Regions from separate parts of the Comamonas sp. NyZ500 genome, predicted to be linked through region 1. Evidence: predicted binding sites of a transcription regulator. Region 1 holds the regulator's gene; each other region holds the start of a gene.
What was found. The regulator LexA, encoded in region 1, represses DNA repair genes until DNA is damaged. The targets are predictions, from matches to a motif close to ACTGTATNNNNATACAGT.

Region 1 (4,135 bases):
GACTGTGCAGCAGCTCCACCAGGGGCCAGTGATCTGCGGGCGGTAAAGCGATTGCAGTGGAGCTGGCCGCAACGACCGGCAGCCCGCCCGTTGCCCAGCGCAGCCGCCCCTCTTCCACCCAGCCCAGCGGACCGGCGCCGCTGCCATCAAAGGCATCCACACGGTAGGGATGCACCTTGCGCACCTGGCGTGCGCTGAACACCCGGCCCGCCACCACGGCAAGCACACCGCGGCCAGCAGCCTGCGTATCGGCCGCACAGGCCACGGCATCACGCAGATTGCCCGGGCCGTCGGCCGAAATGGCTGTGGCCGGGCGCATGGCGCAGGTCAACACCACGGGCTTAGTCGGGCGCAGAACGCATTGCAGAAACCAGGCGGTTTCCTCCAGGGTGTCGGTGCCGTGGGTGATGACAATGCCGCTCACATCATCACGCGCGAGCAGCTCTGCACAGCGCAGCGCGAGTGCATGCCAGGTGGCGTGATCCATATCCTTGCTGTCCAGCTGCGCCAGCTGCTCCGCCTGCAGAGATGCAGCAGCAACGCGCTCCAGGTCCGGCACAGCCTGCAGCAGCTGAGCCACGCCCAGCTGGGCCGCACGGTAGCCCACGCTGGCGCCAGCCTGCTCTGCGACACCGGCAATCGTGCCACCGGTGCCCAGGATGACGATATTTTTGTCACGTTCCACTTGCAGTCCTCTTCAAACTGATTAAAAATACAGGTACTGGATGAACACACAGTATTCATCATCGACCGATCAAGGAATGCCCATGGACCACCCCAAGCTCACTCCCCGCCAGCAGCAGATTCTGGACCTCATCCAGTCCACCATCGCTCGCACGGGTGCGCCCCCTACCCGGGCCGAGATTGCCAGTACCTTTGGCTTCAAGTCGGCCAATGCTGCAGAAGAGCATTTGCAGGCACTGGCGCGCAAGGGCGTCATCGATCTGGTCAGCGGCACATCGCGCGGCATTCGCCTGCGCGCCGATACCGTGCGCACCATCAATGCGGCACGCGGTGCCAGCTTTGCGCTGCCGCTCACGGCCCTGGCTCCGCTGGTGCTTCCCCTGGTCGGCCGCGTCGCTGCCGGCTCGCCTATTCTGGCCCAGGAACATATCGATCAGAGCTATTCGGTCGAACCCAGCCTGTTTGCCGCCAAGCCCGATTACCTGCTCAAGGTGCGTGGCATGTCCATGCGTGACGCGGGCATCATGGACGGCGACCTGCTGGCGGTACAGGCTACGCATGAAGCGCGCAATGGCCAGATTGTGGTGGCCCGCCTCGGTGATGACGTTACCGTCAAGCGCTTCAAGCGCACGCCTCAGGGCATCGAGCTGCTGCCCGAGAACCCCGACTACAAGATCATTCACGTCGATCCTGAAGAGCCATTCGCCATCGAAGGCCTGGCCGTAGGCCTTATCCGCAACAGCATGTTCATGTAACGGGCAGACGGCGTCCCTCCGTCTATGCAGCGCAGGCACTGAGCCTCTTTCCCTCACAAGCCCAGGCAGTAGGCGCGAAGCCGTTGAGCTTCGCCCTGGGCGGAGCTTTGCCGAAAGAATGCAATCCTGCCCTTATCCATGCCGCAAGGCCATCAAAAGGAGTTGCCAAATGGGATTCGCCACATCACTGCAGACTTTGACACGCCTGACTCTGAAGAGCCTGCCTGCCACGCTGTCGCTCAGCCCGAACTTCAGCTCCGATGACGCAAGCAAAGCCGCTGCAGAACCCGTATCGCTCACAAGCAACCGTCCAAAGGCGAAGCAGATCAGCATTCCGGTCATGCGCGCCAACCGCGGCCGCAGCCGCAGCCGTCTAGGCAGCAAAACGCTTTATCCTCAGGCCATTGCAGCGACCCCAGAGCTGCAGTCGCTAGTAACCGATGAGTCGACACAAGCTGCTGCTCCGCGACTTCTCAAAATCGTGCAGCGAGAACCGCGCAAGCAGCCCGAATGCCTGCTGATCTGCGGACGCATGGCCGATGTCTGCGCCGCGCTAGAACGTATGGCACTCCATGAGCAAACAGCGCCGCAAGTCTGAAGCACAGTGAGGTTTGACTGCCTGCACTTATGCAGCCCGAGCCCGACCCGCGATAGGCCTGCAGGAGATGCAACAAAGCTTCCATATGCATCCAACACAAAGCCATCTCAACACTCTTGGCCTATCGGCCGGCAGATATGGCGCCAGACAACTTTGCCAACAGTGCATAGGCAAAAAACTCGATACCGCCAGAGCAGGCCCTCTGTATTTGCGCCGAACGATCTGGATCGCCATGTAAATTTTTTGCTGATGTTCTGCCTGGGCCTGTCCGCGGGACGCATTTCGCACAATGCCTCGCAGCCTTCAGAACTCCTTGTCAGGCGCGAATATCCGTCAGAACGGATACCCGGATCAGGGTATTGCGGCACCTCTTCGACAGTGGAAACATTCATATACACATGTCAACGAGGGCGTCTTATGAGTGCCTACCGCAAGCTCTTGCAGCACATACAGGCCAAAGACGCCAATGGAAACCTGCGCCTGATTCTGGTCTATCAGAGTTTTGATGAGGTCGACATGCCACACGGCATCTCCATACGCCCATCTGCCATTTACTTTGAAACTTCCGATCACCAAGAGGTCAACTGGCTCAATCCACAACAGTTCGAGATAGAGGCCACTGGCGAAATCCTCAATCGCGTTCCTCCTTCGCCCGAGGAATGAGACAACTCGACGCGACCGCCCCTCGTTACAGAGTCTTACCTCCTGTCTACAACTCTGCTGCATTCAAGAACTAGGCATTGCGCAGCTCGAAATATTGGAATAGATTGATTCTCAGGCACATCTTCCGGCATCAGGAGGCTGAACATGTTCAAGCACCTGCTCATTCCCACCGATGGCACCAAACTGTCAGAGGCTGCCGTGCGTGCTGGCGTTCTGCTTGCACGTGAACAAGGTGCCAAGGTGACTGGCCTTTATGTCATGCCCGATTACCGCGCCATCATCTACGGCGCAGACGCGCTGTTGACATACAACAGCGCAGAGTTCGAGCGAAGTGCCAACAGCGATGCAGATGCGGCTTTGCAGTTCGTCGACCAGATTGCTAGACCTGAAGGCGTACCCTGCAACTTTGTGCGAGTCACCCACGCCTCTGTTTACCAAGCCATTGTTCACCAGGCGCAGGAATTGCAGTGCGACCTGATTTGCATGGCCTCACACGGTCGCAAAGGTATTGGCGGAATTTTGCTGGGCAGCGAAACCCAGCGCGTCCTGACGCACAGCCATGTCCCGGTGCTGGTACACCGGCCCGCCTCCACCGGCAAACATTAAGGAGCCAGAAATATCGAATAGCAGTCCTGCATGTCGCACGCTTGCCTCGGTACAGGATGGGCAAGTGATTTGCAAGTCATGGCTGCAAAATGCAGGCCAGCCAGTCAGGAGTTGCTGGCCGCACCCGATGGGGCAACCTGTCAACCGTTCAAACGCGTCAGCAACAGTGCAAGAGCGATAAACGGCGATTGAGGCCAAAGTAGCGCCTCTGCCAACTATTCAAATGCATTGACTGTGTGAGCTGCAGAACCGGATCGAGAGGACCCCAAAACTTGCCCGCCTTGCGCGGGCATTTTTTTGGCTGCTAGGCACATCGCTCCGATACTTCTCCCAATCGCTCACGATGCCCAGGCAAGGTGAACAGAATCTGGAGATTCTGCGAGTCCATTTGCTGCACCACGATGGAGCCGTCTTCGTGCAGATAGATCCGCACAGTGTGTGCATCATCCAGATCCCAGTGCGCAACGCTCGTATTCACCCCCCGCCAGCCATGCTCCTCGCACAGCCGACGCCGGCGCAAGGCCTTCAAAAATTCCTGCGAAGCACCAAGCTCTGCATTGGTTTGCACCCAGCTGTCGATCACCAACTCATAAGCCATCTGCTGCGTATGGCAAGGCTTGGCCAGCTTCATGTGCCTGATCCAGGCATCTAGACGGGAGGCAAAAGTGTATTGCAGGTGGTGGGACATGGGCTTTTTTTTGAATTCAGTAGGGCATCAGGCTAGATCGCCACTTGCACATCAAAATCAGAATTTTCCTACGCCCAATTTACCGAAAAGTGCAGCAGAAACAAAATCTACATCACCAATAGGTTCAGGGTTTAACACTGC
Region 2 (4,135 bases), on a different contig from region 1:
TCTCATACCAGCCCAGGTCTTGTGCGCTGACCTGTTCGAACAGCGCATGGGCCGAGATGCCGGCATTGTTGATCAGGGCGTCCAGCCCGCCGAACTGCTGCACGGCTGCGTCGATCAGCGCGCGGCACTGGGCCTCTTCGCTCACATCGGTGGGAACTGTCAGCACCTGCGCCCCCAGGGCCCGGCATTGCTCTGCCACGGCTTGCAGATTGCCGGCATTGCGCGCGGCCAGCGTCAGCTGCAGCCAGCTGCCATGGGTTTGTGCCAGCTGTCGGGCCATTTCGGCGCCTATGCCGTCCGAAGCTCCGGTGATGATGATGCGGGCCATGCTCTCTCCCGGCCATGCCGCCCGGGCAGCTTGCCCAAGAGCTCAGAAGCAGGCCCAGACCTGGTCTGCCAGTGTGAGCATGAATTCCGGTTGCAGATACAGGGCAAACACCGCCAGCAGCAGCACGAGCACGGCACACCAGATGGAGATGCGTTGCCAGAGTTTGAGCTGCATGGTGGTGTCTCCGGTATCAGGCGGCGCTGGGCGCGCGGCGCACAATGGCTGCCTCGCGCACGGGCAGGTTGACGATGGCGGCAAAAATGCCCAGGGCAATCGAGATGTACCAGACCATATCGTAGTTGCCGTTGATATCGTAGAGATAGCCGCCCAGCCATACGCCCAGGAAGCTGCCGATCTGGTGGCTGAAGAAGACAAAGCCGCCCAGCATGGACAGATGCTGCACGCCGAAGATCTGGGCGATGGTGGCATTGGTCAGCGGCACGGTGGACAGCCACAGAAAGCCCATGGCGGCGCAGAAGGCATAGACCGACCAGGGCGACAGCGGTGCCAGCAAAAAGGCCACGGTGGCCACCGAGCGCAGACCGTAGATGCCCGACAGCAGGTAGCGCTTGGGCAGCTTCTGGCCCAGATTGCCGGCCAGATAGGTGCCGAAGATATTGAACAGGCCGACCAGGGCCAGCGAATAGCTGGCCACATGGGGCGCCATGCCGAAGTCCTTCAGATAGCTGGGCATGTGCACGCCGATGAACATGACCTGGAAGCCGCAGACAAAGTAGCCTGCCATCAGCAGCAGAAAGCTGGGGTAGGTCCAGGCTTCCCTGAGCGCCTGGCCCACGGTCTGCTCGCGCTTGATGGGCGTGCTGCCGCCAAAGCCCGGCTCGCGCAGGCCGAAGGCCAGGGCGGCAATCAGCAGCGCGAACAGCGCCAGTATCAGCAAGGCGTTGGACCAGCCGAACTGCGCGATCAGTTTGCCTTCCACGGGCACCATGAAGAACTGACCAAACGATCCCGCTGCCGCGGCCACGCCCATGGCCCAACTGCGCCGCGCCACGGGAATCTGCCGGCCCAGCACGCCGTAGATCACGGCATAGGTGGTGCCGGCCTGGGCTGCGCCGATCAGCACGCCGGCGGTCAGCAGGAACACTGTGGAACTGGGGGACAGCGCCATGCCGACCAGACCCAGCGCATAGAGGATGGAGCCGCCGATCAGCACCTTGAAGGCGCCGATGCGATCGGCCAGCATGCCGACAAAGATGCCCAAGATGCCCCAGGACAGGTTCTGCACGGCAATGGCCAGGGAAAAGTTCTCGCGCGTCCAGCCCATCTCCTGGGTGATAGGTTGCAGCCACAGGCCGAAGCCGTGGCGTATGCCCATGGAGAGCGTGACGATGGCGCCACCGCACAGAAGAATCTGCGCCATGGACATGGGGGCTTGAGTTGTCTTTGTAGTCATGCCGTGTGTGCGAAAAAAGGCTTGGGGTGCGGTCAACTTGTCACTTTAACGAAACAAGCTGTTTTGCGCCTGCACAGGCCGTCACATGCGTGGCAGGCTGCCCTGCCAGAATGCGTGACCGGCAAGCTGCGGCGCGGGAGCCGCAGCCTGGCAGAAAAAAATAAAAAGTGAGCGCTTTGCGCAATCCGTGTAATGGATATGGATTTGAAACTATCCATAACGCATGAATGGCAAGCGGTAAATGCTATTGTTTTCAGAGTATCCGCAGCGATGAAGACCCGGTAAAAACACGTTGCCAAGACAGATGTTCGGGCTTTGTGCAAGAGTATTGGGAGTAAACAACTGTGAATTTATCCAGCTCTCGCTCGGAGAGGCTACTACAATCCGCCCCCATGGCAGTCAAACCGTCCAACGAATATTCCGAAGGCTCGATCCGCGTTCTCAAGGGTCTGGAGCCTGTCAAACAGCGTCCCGGCATGTATACGCGCACCGACAACCCCCTGCACATCCTGCAGGAGGTGATCGACAACGCGGCCGACGAGGCGCTTGCCGGCTATGGCAAGAAAATCAAGTTCACCATGCACGCCGACGGCTCCTACAGCGTGGAGGACGACGGACGCGGCATTCCCTTCGGTCTGCACCCCGAGGAGAAGGCGCCCGTGGTGGAGCTGGTCTTCACGCGTTTGCACGCGGGCGGCAAGTTCGACAAGGGCAATGGCGGCGCCTACAGCTTCTCGGGCGGCCTGCACGGCGTGGGCGTGTCGGTGACGAATGCGCTGGCCACACGTCTGGAGGTGCAGGTGCACCGCGACGGCCAGGTGGCCACGCTGGTGTTCTCGGGCGGCGATGTGATCGAGCCGCTCAAGGTGCGCCCTCTGCAGGCCGGCGAGCGCAAGCAGGGCACGACGGTACGTGCCTGGCCCGATGCCAAATACTTCGAATCCTCGGCCCTGCCCATGGGCGAGCTGGTGCATCTGCTGCGCAGCAAGGCCGTGCTCATGCCCGGCGTGGCCGTCTCGCTGATCAATGAAAAGTCGCGTGATACCCAGAGCTGGCAGTTCAAGGGCGGTCTGCGTGACTATCTGGCGCAGAGCTTGCATGGCGAGCCCGTCATCCCCCTGTTCGAAGGCGAGGGCTTTGCCGACAAGAACAACGACAGCTTTGCCGAAGGCGAGGGCGCGGCCTGGTGCGTGGCCTTTACCGAAGATGGCGCGCCGCTGCGCGAAAGCTATGTCAACCTGATTCCGACCACGGCGGGCGGCACGCATGACAGCGGCCTGCGCGACGGCCTGTTCCAGGCCGTCAAGGCCTTCATCGACATGCACTCGCTGCTACCCAAGGGCGTCAAGCTGATGCCCGACGACGTGTTCGCGCGCGCCAGCTATGTGCTCAACGCCAAGGTGCTGGACCCGCAGTTCCAGGGCCAGATCAAGGAGCGCCTGAATTCGCGCGATGCCGTGCGTCTGGTCTCGGGCTTTGTGCGCCCGGCGCTGGAGCTGTGGCTCAACGAGCACGTGGACTGGGGCAAGAAGCTGGCCGAGATCGCCATCAAGGCGGCCCAGACCCGCCAGAAGGCGGGCCAGAAGGTGGAAAAGCGCAAGGGCAGCGGCGTGGCCGTGCTGCCCGGCAAGCTGACCGATTGCGAGAGCAAGGACATCGCCGTCAACGAGGTGTTCCTGGTCGAGGGCGACTCTGCGGGCGGCAGCGCCAAGATGGGCCGCGACAAGGAAACCCAGGCGATCCTGCCGCTGCGCGGCAAGGTGCTCAACACCTGGGAGGTGGACCGCGACCGGCTGTTCGCCAACAACGAAATCCACGATATCTCGGTGGCGATCGGCGTGGACCCGCATGGCCCCAATGACGAGCCCGACCTGTCCGGCCTGCGCTACGGCAAGATCTGCATTCTCTCGGATGCGGACGTGGACGGCTCGCACATCCAGGTGCTGCTGCTGACGCTGTTCTTCAAGCATTTCCCCAAGCTCATCGAGGCCGGCCACATCCATGTGGCGCTGCCGCCGCTGTTCCGGGTGGACGTGCCGGCGCGCGGCAAAAAGCCCGCCATCAAGGTCTATGCGCTCGATGCGGGCGAGCTCGATGCCATCATCGAAAAATGCGCCAAGGACGGCGTGCCGCGCGAGAAATGCCAGGTCAGCCGTTTCAAGGGCCTGGGCGAGATGAATGCCGAACAGCTGTGGGAAACCACGCTGAACCCCGATACGCGTCGTCTGCTGCCGGTGCAGTTCATGAATCTGGACTTTGCACAGTCGGAGGCCGTGGTCACCAAGCTCATGGGCAAGGGCGAAGCCGCCGCCCGCCGCGAGCTGATGGAGCTGCATGGCGATGCCGTGGAGGTCGATATCTAGGCGGGCGTTGCAACGCCTGCACTAGCGCTC
Region 3 (4,135 bases), on a different contig from region 1:
TTAATTGTGGCCCACAAATTATTGCAATCTGCAACAATTGAGTTTGATTGAGCAGACAGAAAAAGAGCGCTTTGATGAGTGAGAACGCTGGTGCGCAGGGGCACGAGACCGATGTACATTTTTTGCGCGCAGTCACCGATATGGCCGAGCATACGGAGGTCATGACAGGCGATGCAATCTATACCGATAAGGGCATGAAACTGGTGGACAAAGGCACACGTGTTGACAGTCGTCTCTATGACCGTCTGGTCATGCACAAGCTGCGTGACCCCATCGATGCCAACCTGATCACGGGCGACCTGGTCGATGTGGCATCCCTGGTCAGCCTGGCGCGTCAGCAATGCGAACAGGTCGATCTGCTGCATCGCATGGTGGCGTCCATCGGCGGTATCGAGCGTCTGCTGGCGCCGATCAAGAGTCTGCTGCTGCCCCAGGCCATTGCCTTCAAGCTCACCGTCATGCGCGAGCAGCGCAGCGACCTCTACCAGCACAGCCTGCAGATGACGCTGGTGGCGATCTTTCTGGCGCTCAAGAACGGCTGGACCGAGCGCGAATGCGTGCCGCTGGCCACGGCCGCGCTGCTGCACGATGTGGGCATGCTCTATATGGACCCGGTCTGGACCGACCCGGACCACCGCTTGAGCGGCGAGGAGCGCAAGCATCTGGTCGCGCATTCCGTCACCGCCATGCTGGTGGTGCGCAGCACAGAACTGTATTCGCGCGCCGTGGAAATCGCCGTGCTTGAGCACCATGAGCGCATGGATGGTTCCGGCTATCCGCGCGGCATCAAGGGCAACGCCATTTCTCCCATGGGTCAGGTGCTGTTGCTGGCCGAGGTGGTCTCGGCCTTCTTCGAGAAATTCACGGACATGCCGGGCCAGCGCCTGTCGCTCATGCTGCGCATGAACCACAAGAGCTATCCGGCCGATCTGGTGCACCTGATTCTGCCGCTGCTCTACGACGAAATCAGTCCCGGCAAGCCGCTGGCGCCGCTGCAGGCCGAGTTCTCCCACAGCATTGCGGCCCTGGAGGCTGCGCTGCGCAAATGGAGCGAACTCAGGCGCGAGTTTCCCGAGCACTGGCAGCAAATGCCCGATGCGCAGGCGGCGGTGGCCGTGGAAGCCAGTCTTGCGCAACTGCAGAAACAGCTGGCTGAGGCAGGCTCTCACCCCAGCCAGCAGCTGGACGTGCTGAGCTATTTCAAGGACGACGCCTTGGGCATGAGCGAGCTGGCCCTGGTCAACCGCGAGGCCCTGTGGCAGTTGCAGGCCATCATGAACGACTGCCTGCGCCGCTGGCCCACGCTGGGGCAGGGCGGCTCCACGCTGGAAGTCGCCGTGGCCGAATGGTGCGAGGCCTGTGCTCAGTTGATGCCGCAGGCAGGCCGCAGCTCGGCCATGAATGCCGACAGGCAGTCGCTCAATTGAGGGCATTGACTGCGAGTTCCGCCCGGGACGGCCGGCCTCAAGTTTGATAGCTGCAGGCGCTTGATTGACAGGTGCCAAACCGGTATTTCTTCAAAACTCTGTGCATCACGTCGCAGCGCGGCGTGCTTTGCTGCGTCTGCTTGCGCCATCCTGAAAAAGTATTTTTGATAGCGCACGACGTCCGATCTACAAGAGTCGACCGTATCTGCTGCCGATATTAAGGCCTTGTTTTGCGCGGAAACTTGAACGACTGTATATTTGTACAGTATTCAAGAGCTTTCGCATGTACACCCAGCCCCTGACATCCTTGGCCCATCCTGGCTCACCGCCCGGCATGACGGAGTCTGTCCGGCAGCAAACAGGTGCAGAGCAGGGCGTGCGGCCGGGTCTGCCCGTTGCGGGCAGCCCGCCTTTGTCCGCCATACGGATTCCAGGTGTCTGGCGCGGCACGGACTGGCAGGCCGGCGCCGGCCCTCAGGTCTGGCCCAGCGGCCATGCTGCGCTGGATGCCGAGCTGCCGGGCGGCGGCTGGCCCGGCAATGCCTTGATTGAGCTGCAGCAACCTGCGCACTGTCATGCGGAGTGGGCCTTGCTGTTGCCCGCGCTGGCCGCCCGTGTCCGGCAGCATGCGGCTTCAGTCGGGGATTCGCGGATGGGGCAACTGGTGCTGGTGGCGCCACCCTATCTGCCTTTTGCCCCGGCCTTGCAGGCCGCCGGTATTGACGCGAAGCGGCTGTGCGCGGTGCAGCCGGGGCGCAGTGCCCAGGATCTGGCCTGGGCCTGCGAGCAGGCTCTGCATTGCCGGGATGTGCTGGCGGTGCTGGCCTGGTTGCCCGAACTTCCCGCGTCCACGCTGCGCCGCTTGCAGCTGGCCGCCGCTTCGCAGGGCCGGCCTCTGTGGTTATGGCAGGAGCTGCAGGCCGAGCCGCACAGCTCCTCCGCCGCATTGCGGTTGAGACTGGAGAGAGTTACGGCAGACTCCGCTGCCCAGCAGGCGCCGGGTTTGCGGATACAGATACTGAAGCGCCGTGGACCTTTGCTGGAGCGCCCCATACAGCTCGCGCTTTCGCAGTGGGCCTGGCAGCCCGTGCTGCAGGCGCAGGCCCAAAGACATGCGCGCCAGAGCGAGGAGGCTGCCATGCTCATGCAAGGACGCATGACAGCCGCCGCTCCTGCAACGGCCTCGCCTTGGATGACGGAGGCATGAGATGGGCAGTGCAGAGCACTGGATGGCCTGGCCTCTGGCCTGCCTGAGCGAGTCAAGCCCGGTGCCCGAGAGTTCCTGCTGGTGGGCGCTGGAGTTCTCGCCGCGTGTGGCCTTGCTCGAAGATGCCTTGCTCATGGAGACCAGCATGGTGCAGCGTCTTTGGGGCGGAGTCGAGGTCTTGCTGGTGCGGCTGGACAGTGCTTTTGCGCAAGCTTGTCAGGCTGGCCCCTCGGAGTCCGGGGGCGGCGATGCGGCATTGCAGCCGCTGCGCGGACAGGGCGGCACGGCCTGGCAGGCTTTGGCGCGGCTGCGGCTGCAGCAGGGCCAGCCTTGCGGCTCCGTCCCTGTTTCCCTGTCCATGTCCGAGTCATCGCTGCATGCCGATGCGCTGCCGCTATGGACGCTGAGCGCCCTGGAGCAGCACAGCTCCGTGCTGCTGCGCCTGGGCTGCCGTAGCTGGGGCGATGTGCGCGCACTGCCGCGCGCGGGACTGTCGCGCCGCATTGGAGCCAAGGCCTTGCGTGCGCTCGACGAGGCCTATGGTCTGCTGCCCCAGCCGCTTGCGTGGTTGCAACTGCCCCAGCAATTCCTGCTGCGCCACGACCTGGGTTATCCGGCTCACCATGCCGATGCCGTGCTCCATGCGGCGCAGCCGCTGTTGCGCGCGCTGCAGTCCTGGTTGCAGGCCCGTCACCATGCGGTGCTGGCGCTGCGATTGCGCTGGCACCATGATCTGCGTCGTATCGACGGCCAGGAGCTACCGGCCTGGGAAGCGCTTGTCATCCGCACGGCCCAGCCCACGCAGGGCATGGCGCATTTGCAGCGCCTGTTGCGTGAGCACCTGGGTCAGCAGCGCTGGCGCGCCCCCGTGGACATGCTGGAGTTGCAGGCGCTGGAGACGGTTGCCTGGGCGGCAGAGCCGCTGAGCTGTCTGCCTGCCGTCCAGGGCCAGAGCCCGTCGGACAGCCTGGCCTGGCATGAATGGGTGGAACGCCTGAGCGCCCGCTGGGGCGAGGAAGCCGTGCAAATGGTGCGGCCGCTGGCCGATCACCGGCCCGAGCAGATGCAGTGCTGGCAAGCTGCGGCGAAGCTGCTGCAGAGCCAGAAGCCAGGCGACACCAGGGCTAGCGCCAGGGCCGAGGCGGGAGCCGGCTTCAGGTCGCGCCGTCAGACCGGCTGTGCCGACCCCTGGCAAGCCCTGTGGCCGCCCTGGCTGTTGTCCAAGCCCCAGGCCTTGCCCGTGCAGGGAAATCGTCCCCAATGGCATGGGCCGCTGCAGCTCAGGGCCGGGCCCTACAGGCTGGAGTCCGGCTGGTGGGATGCGGCTGGCGATGCCCAGGCCGGCGCGCCGGCCGGCCTGGCCGTGCGTGACTATTTCGTGGCCTATAACGCCGTGGTCGGCCATGTCTGGATTTACCGCGAGCGCGCCCGTAGCGAACACCTGATGAGCATGACAGCCAGCCCCGCCAGCTGGTTTGCGCAAGGCGTGTATGGCTGAGCA
Region 4 (4,135 bases), on a different contig from region 1:
GTGGTGTTGGCCACGGCCGCCACGGTGATTGCTTCGCAGGCGACCATCTCGGGGGCCTATTCCATGACGCTGCAGGCCAGCCGCCTCGGTTATCTGCCGCGTGTGCGCGTGCTGCATACCTCCGATCAGGAGCAGGGCCAGATCTATATCCCTAGCGTGAACTGGCTGATGCTGCTGGCCGTGATCGCGCTGGTGCTGGCCTTCAAGTCCTCGGGAGCGCTGGCGGCGGCCTATGGCATTGCCGTGTCGGGCACCATGCTGATCACCACCATGCTGGTGGGCTTTGTGGTCTATCTGGGGCGCAGCCGAGCAAGAGCCGTGACACTGGCGGCGCTGGCCTGTTTTGCGGTGCTGGAGATAGGCTTTTTTGCCTCCAACCTGACCAAGCTGGAGCAGGGCGGCTGGCTGCCGCTGACTCTGGGCGCCATCATCTTCATCGCGCTGACCACATGGCGCGACGGTACCCAGTTGGTGGCCGAACATCGCCGTCGCCTCGATATCCCCATGAGCGATCTGATGAGCTCGCCCATGAGCGGCGTGCCGGTGGTGTCCGGCACGGCCGTCTATCTGACCTCCGACCCCAAGCTTGTGCCGAATGCGCTGTTCCACAATCTCAAGCATTTCAAGGTCATGCATGAGCAGACGGTGTTTCTCCACGTGATCAACGAGAACACGCCCTATGTGCATGATGGCGAGCGCCTGCAGCTGAAGCCCATGTGCAATGGGGTCTGGGCACTGGACATGCATTTCGGCTTTCGCGAGCAGCCTGATATTCCGGCGGCGCTCCAGCGGATTGCGCCGGACGTCGATGGCGAGATACCGAACCTCGACCCGATGACGACCAGCTTCTTTGTGGCCAGGGTGCAGGTGGTGGACGGGCCAGGCGGTCTCTCGGCCTGGCGCTGCGCGCTGTTTGGCTGGATGTCTCGCCAGTCGGCCAGTGCGGCGACTTATTACAAGTTGCCAGCCAACCAGGTGGTGGAGCTGGGCACGCAGGTCGTGCTTTGACGGCTAGGTATGGCTAGCCAGACAGGCGCTGGCTGCTATCTTTTTAGAACGTTACTCGTCCAAAGCGTCCAGAGCGCGAGCCGAGTAGACCATGGCGGCGCCCGCATTCAAGGCCACGGCCACACCCAGGGCTTCGGCGATTTCTTCCCGGCTGGCACCAGCTGCCTTGGCAGCCTTGGTATGCACGGCAATGCAGCCGTCGCAACGCGTGGTCACGCCCACGGCAATGGCAATCAGCTCGCGCGTCTTGGCATCGAGATGGCCGGTCTTCCTGCCTGCACCGGACAAGGCCTTGTAGCCCTCCATGGTGCCTGGGCTCAACTCGGAAAACTCTCCCAGCCTGCCCGCCAATTCCTTGCGGTATTCGTTCCAGTCCAGCATTGCCTGCTCCTTGTTGAATGAAGCATTGATTGTGTGCCACTGTCACAGAGCATTCAAGTCGCAAGCGTTTCGTCCGACGATCGGCAGTACTGGGTTCGGAGGAGCCTGCAGGGATTTGTGGGCTGTATGAAAATACAGGTTCATTGTCGGCATCCAGCCGTCTTTTCACCGAGCATTTTGTGAGCGTCACCGTGACCGCATCCCAGGCCGCCATTCTTGCGCCGCACCGCTGCTACTATCTGCACAACTTCCAGCAGGCGCTGGATTGGCTGGCGCAGCGCTATGGAGATCTGCTCAGCGAGCAGGAGGCTGATTTCATCGCCGGCTTTGCGCGCTTGCCGCAGAACTCCAGGGCGCTGCTGGTACGAATGCTGATGCGGCGCGGGCCCTGGTTTCGAGCTAGCAAGCTGGCCTATGAGGAGATTCCGGTGACGGTCGATGCTGCAGCGCCCTTGCTGGAGCGTGGCTGGCTCAGTACCACCGAGCCCATGGAGGCGGTCGAACTATTCGGCTTGCACACCAAACCCGAGCTGCTGCAGATCTTGACTGGCTTTGAGTTGTGCTCCTCCATGCGCAAGGCCGAGATGCTGCAACTGCTGGCTGAGAGGCAACCCGAGCCTCTGCCGTATGCTGTCTGGCATCCCGAGGCCGTGGAACCTGTCTGGCGCGTCATGGTGGGTGAGCTGGGAGAGCGTCTGAGGCTGATGTTCTTTGGCAATCTCTACCAGGACTGGTCGGAGTTCGTGCTGGCCGACCTCGGTATTTTTCGCTACGAGCCGGTGACGCTGGATGCTGACTCGCGCGCATTTCAACGCCGCGAAGATCTGGACTTCTATCTGGAGATATCGGCCCGGCGTCGGGATCTCGACGAAGGCGTGGAGCCGGCACAATTGCTGCCTGCGCTTATTGAAAATCATAGCGAGAACCCATGGTTGGACATGCGCCGGGCCAAGGTTCTGCTGAAGCTTGGCCAGATGTGCGAGAGGCGGCAGGACTGGCCGCTGGCGGCTCAGGCCTACACGGCCAGCCGCTATGCGGGTGCACGCCACCGTCATATTCGCGTGCTGGAGCGCATGCAATGCTTTGATCAGGCGCTGGCTCTTGCCAGTCAGGCGCAAGCCGCGCCTGAAAGTGAGGAGGAGCGCCAGCGTGTGGCGCGCATGCTGCCGCGTCTGAGCCGCAGCCTGGGACTGGGGGCCGTGGGGCGCCAGCCAGCTCTGGCCCCGGCCGTGGCGGCCCTGCGCAGCGATGTGCTGCTGGACCGACCCGCCCAGCCCATGGCGGTGGAGTACGCGCTGCAAGCCCATTGGCATAGCGTCGATGCGCCTGTGTTCTATGTGGAGAACGCGTTGGTTAACTCGCTATTCGGTCTGCTGTGCTGGCCCGCCATCTTTGCGCCGCTGCCGGGGGCGTTTTTTCATCCCTTTCAGAGTGGGCCGGCCGATCTGGGTGCACCGGATTTTGTGCTGCGCCGCCAGCCGCTGTTTGATGCCTGTCTGGCCGAGCTGGAGGACGGTCGCTACCGGGCCACGATTCGCCAGCGTTTTGCCGACAAGCAAGGGGTTCAGTCACCATTTGTGTTCTGGGGCTCATTGACGCAAGAGCTGCTGGAGCTGGCGCTGGATTGCATGCCTGCCGTCCATCTGCGGAGTCTGTCCGCGCGGCTGTTGCTGGACCTGAAGGCCAACCGCACCGGCTTTCCCGATCTGGTGCGCTTCTGGCCTCTGCGGTCCGATGCCGGCTCACGCTACGAGCTGGTGGAAGTCAAAGCGCCGGGTGACAAGCTGCAGGACAACCAGATTCGCTGGTTGGCCTATTGCAAGGAGCAGGGCATTCCTGTGCGCGTCTGTCATGTGCAGTGGCGCGACGAAGGTGGCACGTCATGAAACCTGCGCTTAGCGTGGCAGTACGCGCGCTGTGCGAGTTCACGGCGCGCGGCGGCGATCTGGATCTGCGTTTCACGCCCGCGCCCAGTGCGCTGGAGGGCATGGAAGGGCATGTCGTGGTGCAGAAACGGCGTGAAAAAGTGGGCGGCTACGAGACGGAGCTGGCGCTCCGCGGCCGGTTCGAAGAGCTGCAGGTTCGCGGCCGGGCCGATGGCTTTGATGCCGTCAAGCAGCAACTCGAAGAGATCAAGACCTACCGGGGCCGGCTTGACGGCGTGCGCCCCCATCATCGGGCCTTGCATTGGGCCCAGGCAAGGGTCTACGGTCATTTGCTGTGTCAGGAGCGCGGTCTTGAGCGGATCAAGCTGGCGCTGGTCTATTTCCAGATCGGCAGCGCAGAGGAGACCGTGCTGGTGGAGGAATGTTCTGCCACCGAACTGCAAGCCTTTTTCGAATCGCAATGTGCCCGCTATCTCGTCTGGGCACGCAGCGAGGCCGCCCACCGTCAGGCGCGCGATGCGGCCATGGCGCAGCTGCAGTTTCCCATGCCTGCCTTCAGAGCCGGGCAGCGGGAGCTGGCCGTGGCCGTCTACCGCACGGCCCATGCCAGTGAAGGAGGTCGTTGCCTGATGGTCCAGGCCCCGACCGGTATCGGCAAGACTTTGGCCACGATTTTCCCCCTGCTCAAGAGCATGGGAGCCGCCATGGGCAAGGGGGCCACGGATTCAGCAGGGCTGGACAAGCTGTTCTTTCTCACAGCCAAGGGGACTGGACATGGGCTGGCACTGCACGCACTGTGGCAGCTGCAGCAAGCTTTGTCGGCATCGGCATCGGCATCGGCATCGGCATCGGCATCGGCA

Region 2: a site for LexA is predicted at 2,084-2,101, ahead of JAO85_RS05510 (DNA topoisomerase IV subunit B). Genes of this name have one in related genera too.
Region 3: a site for LexA is predicted at 1,677-1,694, ahead of imuA (translesion DNA synthesis-associated protein ImuA). Genes of this name have one in related genera too.
Region 4: a site for LexA is predicted at 1,511-1,528, ahead of JAO85_RS02770 (VRR-NUC domain-containing protein). Genes of this name have one in related genera too.

Annotation. Positions count from the first base shown of each region.
Region 1 covers NZ_JAEIJE010000007.1:166,872-171,006, reverse strand. Annotated here, with positions in the region: gene JAO85_RS13170 (asparaginase) at 1-685, opposite strand, end outside; gene lexA (transcriptional repressor LexA) at 768-1,439, shown strand; gene JAO85_RS13160 (hypothetical protein) at 1,558-2,037, shown strand; gene JAO85_RS13155 (hypothetical protein) at 2,455-2,700, shown strand; gene JAO85_RS13150 (universal stress protein) at 2,845-3,306, shown strand; gene JAO85_RS13145 (hypothetical protein) at 3,611-3,937, opposite strand.
Region 2 covers NZ_JAEIJE010000002.1:414,266-418,400, forward strand. Annotated here, with positions in the region: gene JAO85_RS05500 (SDR family oxidoreductase) at 1-328, opposite strand, end outside; gene JAO85_RS25730 (hypothetical protein) at 371-502, opposite strand; gene JAO85_RS05505 (MFS transporter) at 519-1,715, opposite strand; gene JAO85_RS05510 (DNA topoisomerase IV subunit B) at 2,135-4,105, shown strand.
Region 3 covers NZ_JAEIJE010000001.1:597,238-601,372, forward strand. Annotated here, with positions in the region: gene JAO85_RS02655 (HD-GYP domain-containing protein) at 75-1,427, shown strand; gene imuA (translesion DNA synthesis-associated protein ImuA) at 1,711-2,634, shown strand; gene JAO85_RS02665 (hypothetical protein) at 2,636-4,132, shown strand; gene JAO85_RS02670 (error-prone DNA polymerase) at 4,125-4,135, shown strand, end outside.
Region 4 covers NZ_JAEIJE010000001.1:628,444-632,578, forward strand. Annotated here, with positions in the region: gene JAO85_RS02760 (potassium transporter Kup) at 1-1,008, shown strand, start outside; gene JAO85_RS02765 (carboxymuconolactone decarboxylase family protein) at 1,060-1,389, opposite strand; gene JAO85_RS02770 (VRR-NUC domain-containing protein) at 1,602-3,275, shown strand; gene JAO85_RS02775 (ATP-dependent DNA helicase) at 3,272-4,135, shown strand, end outside.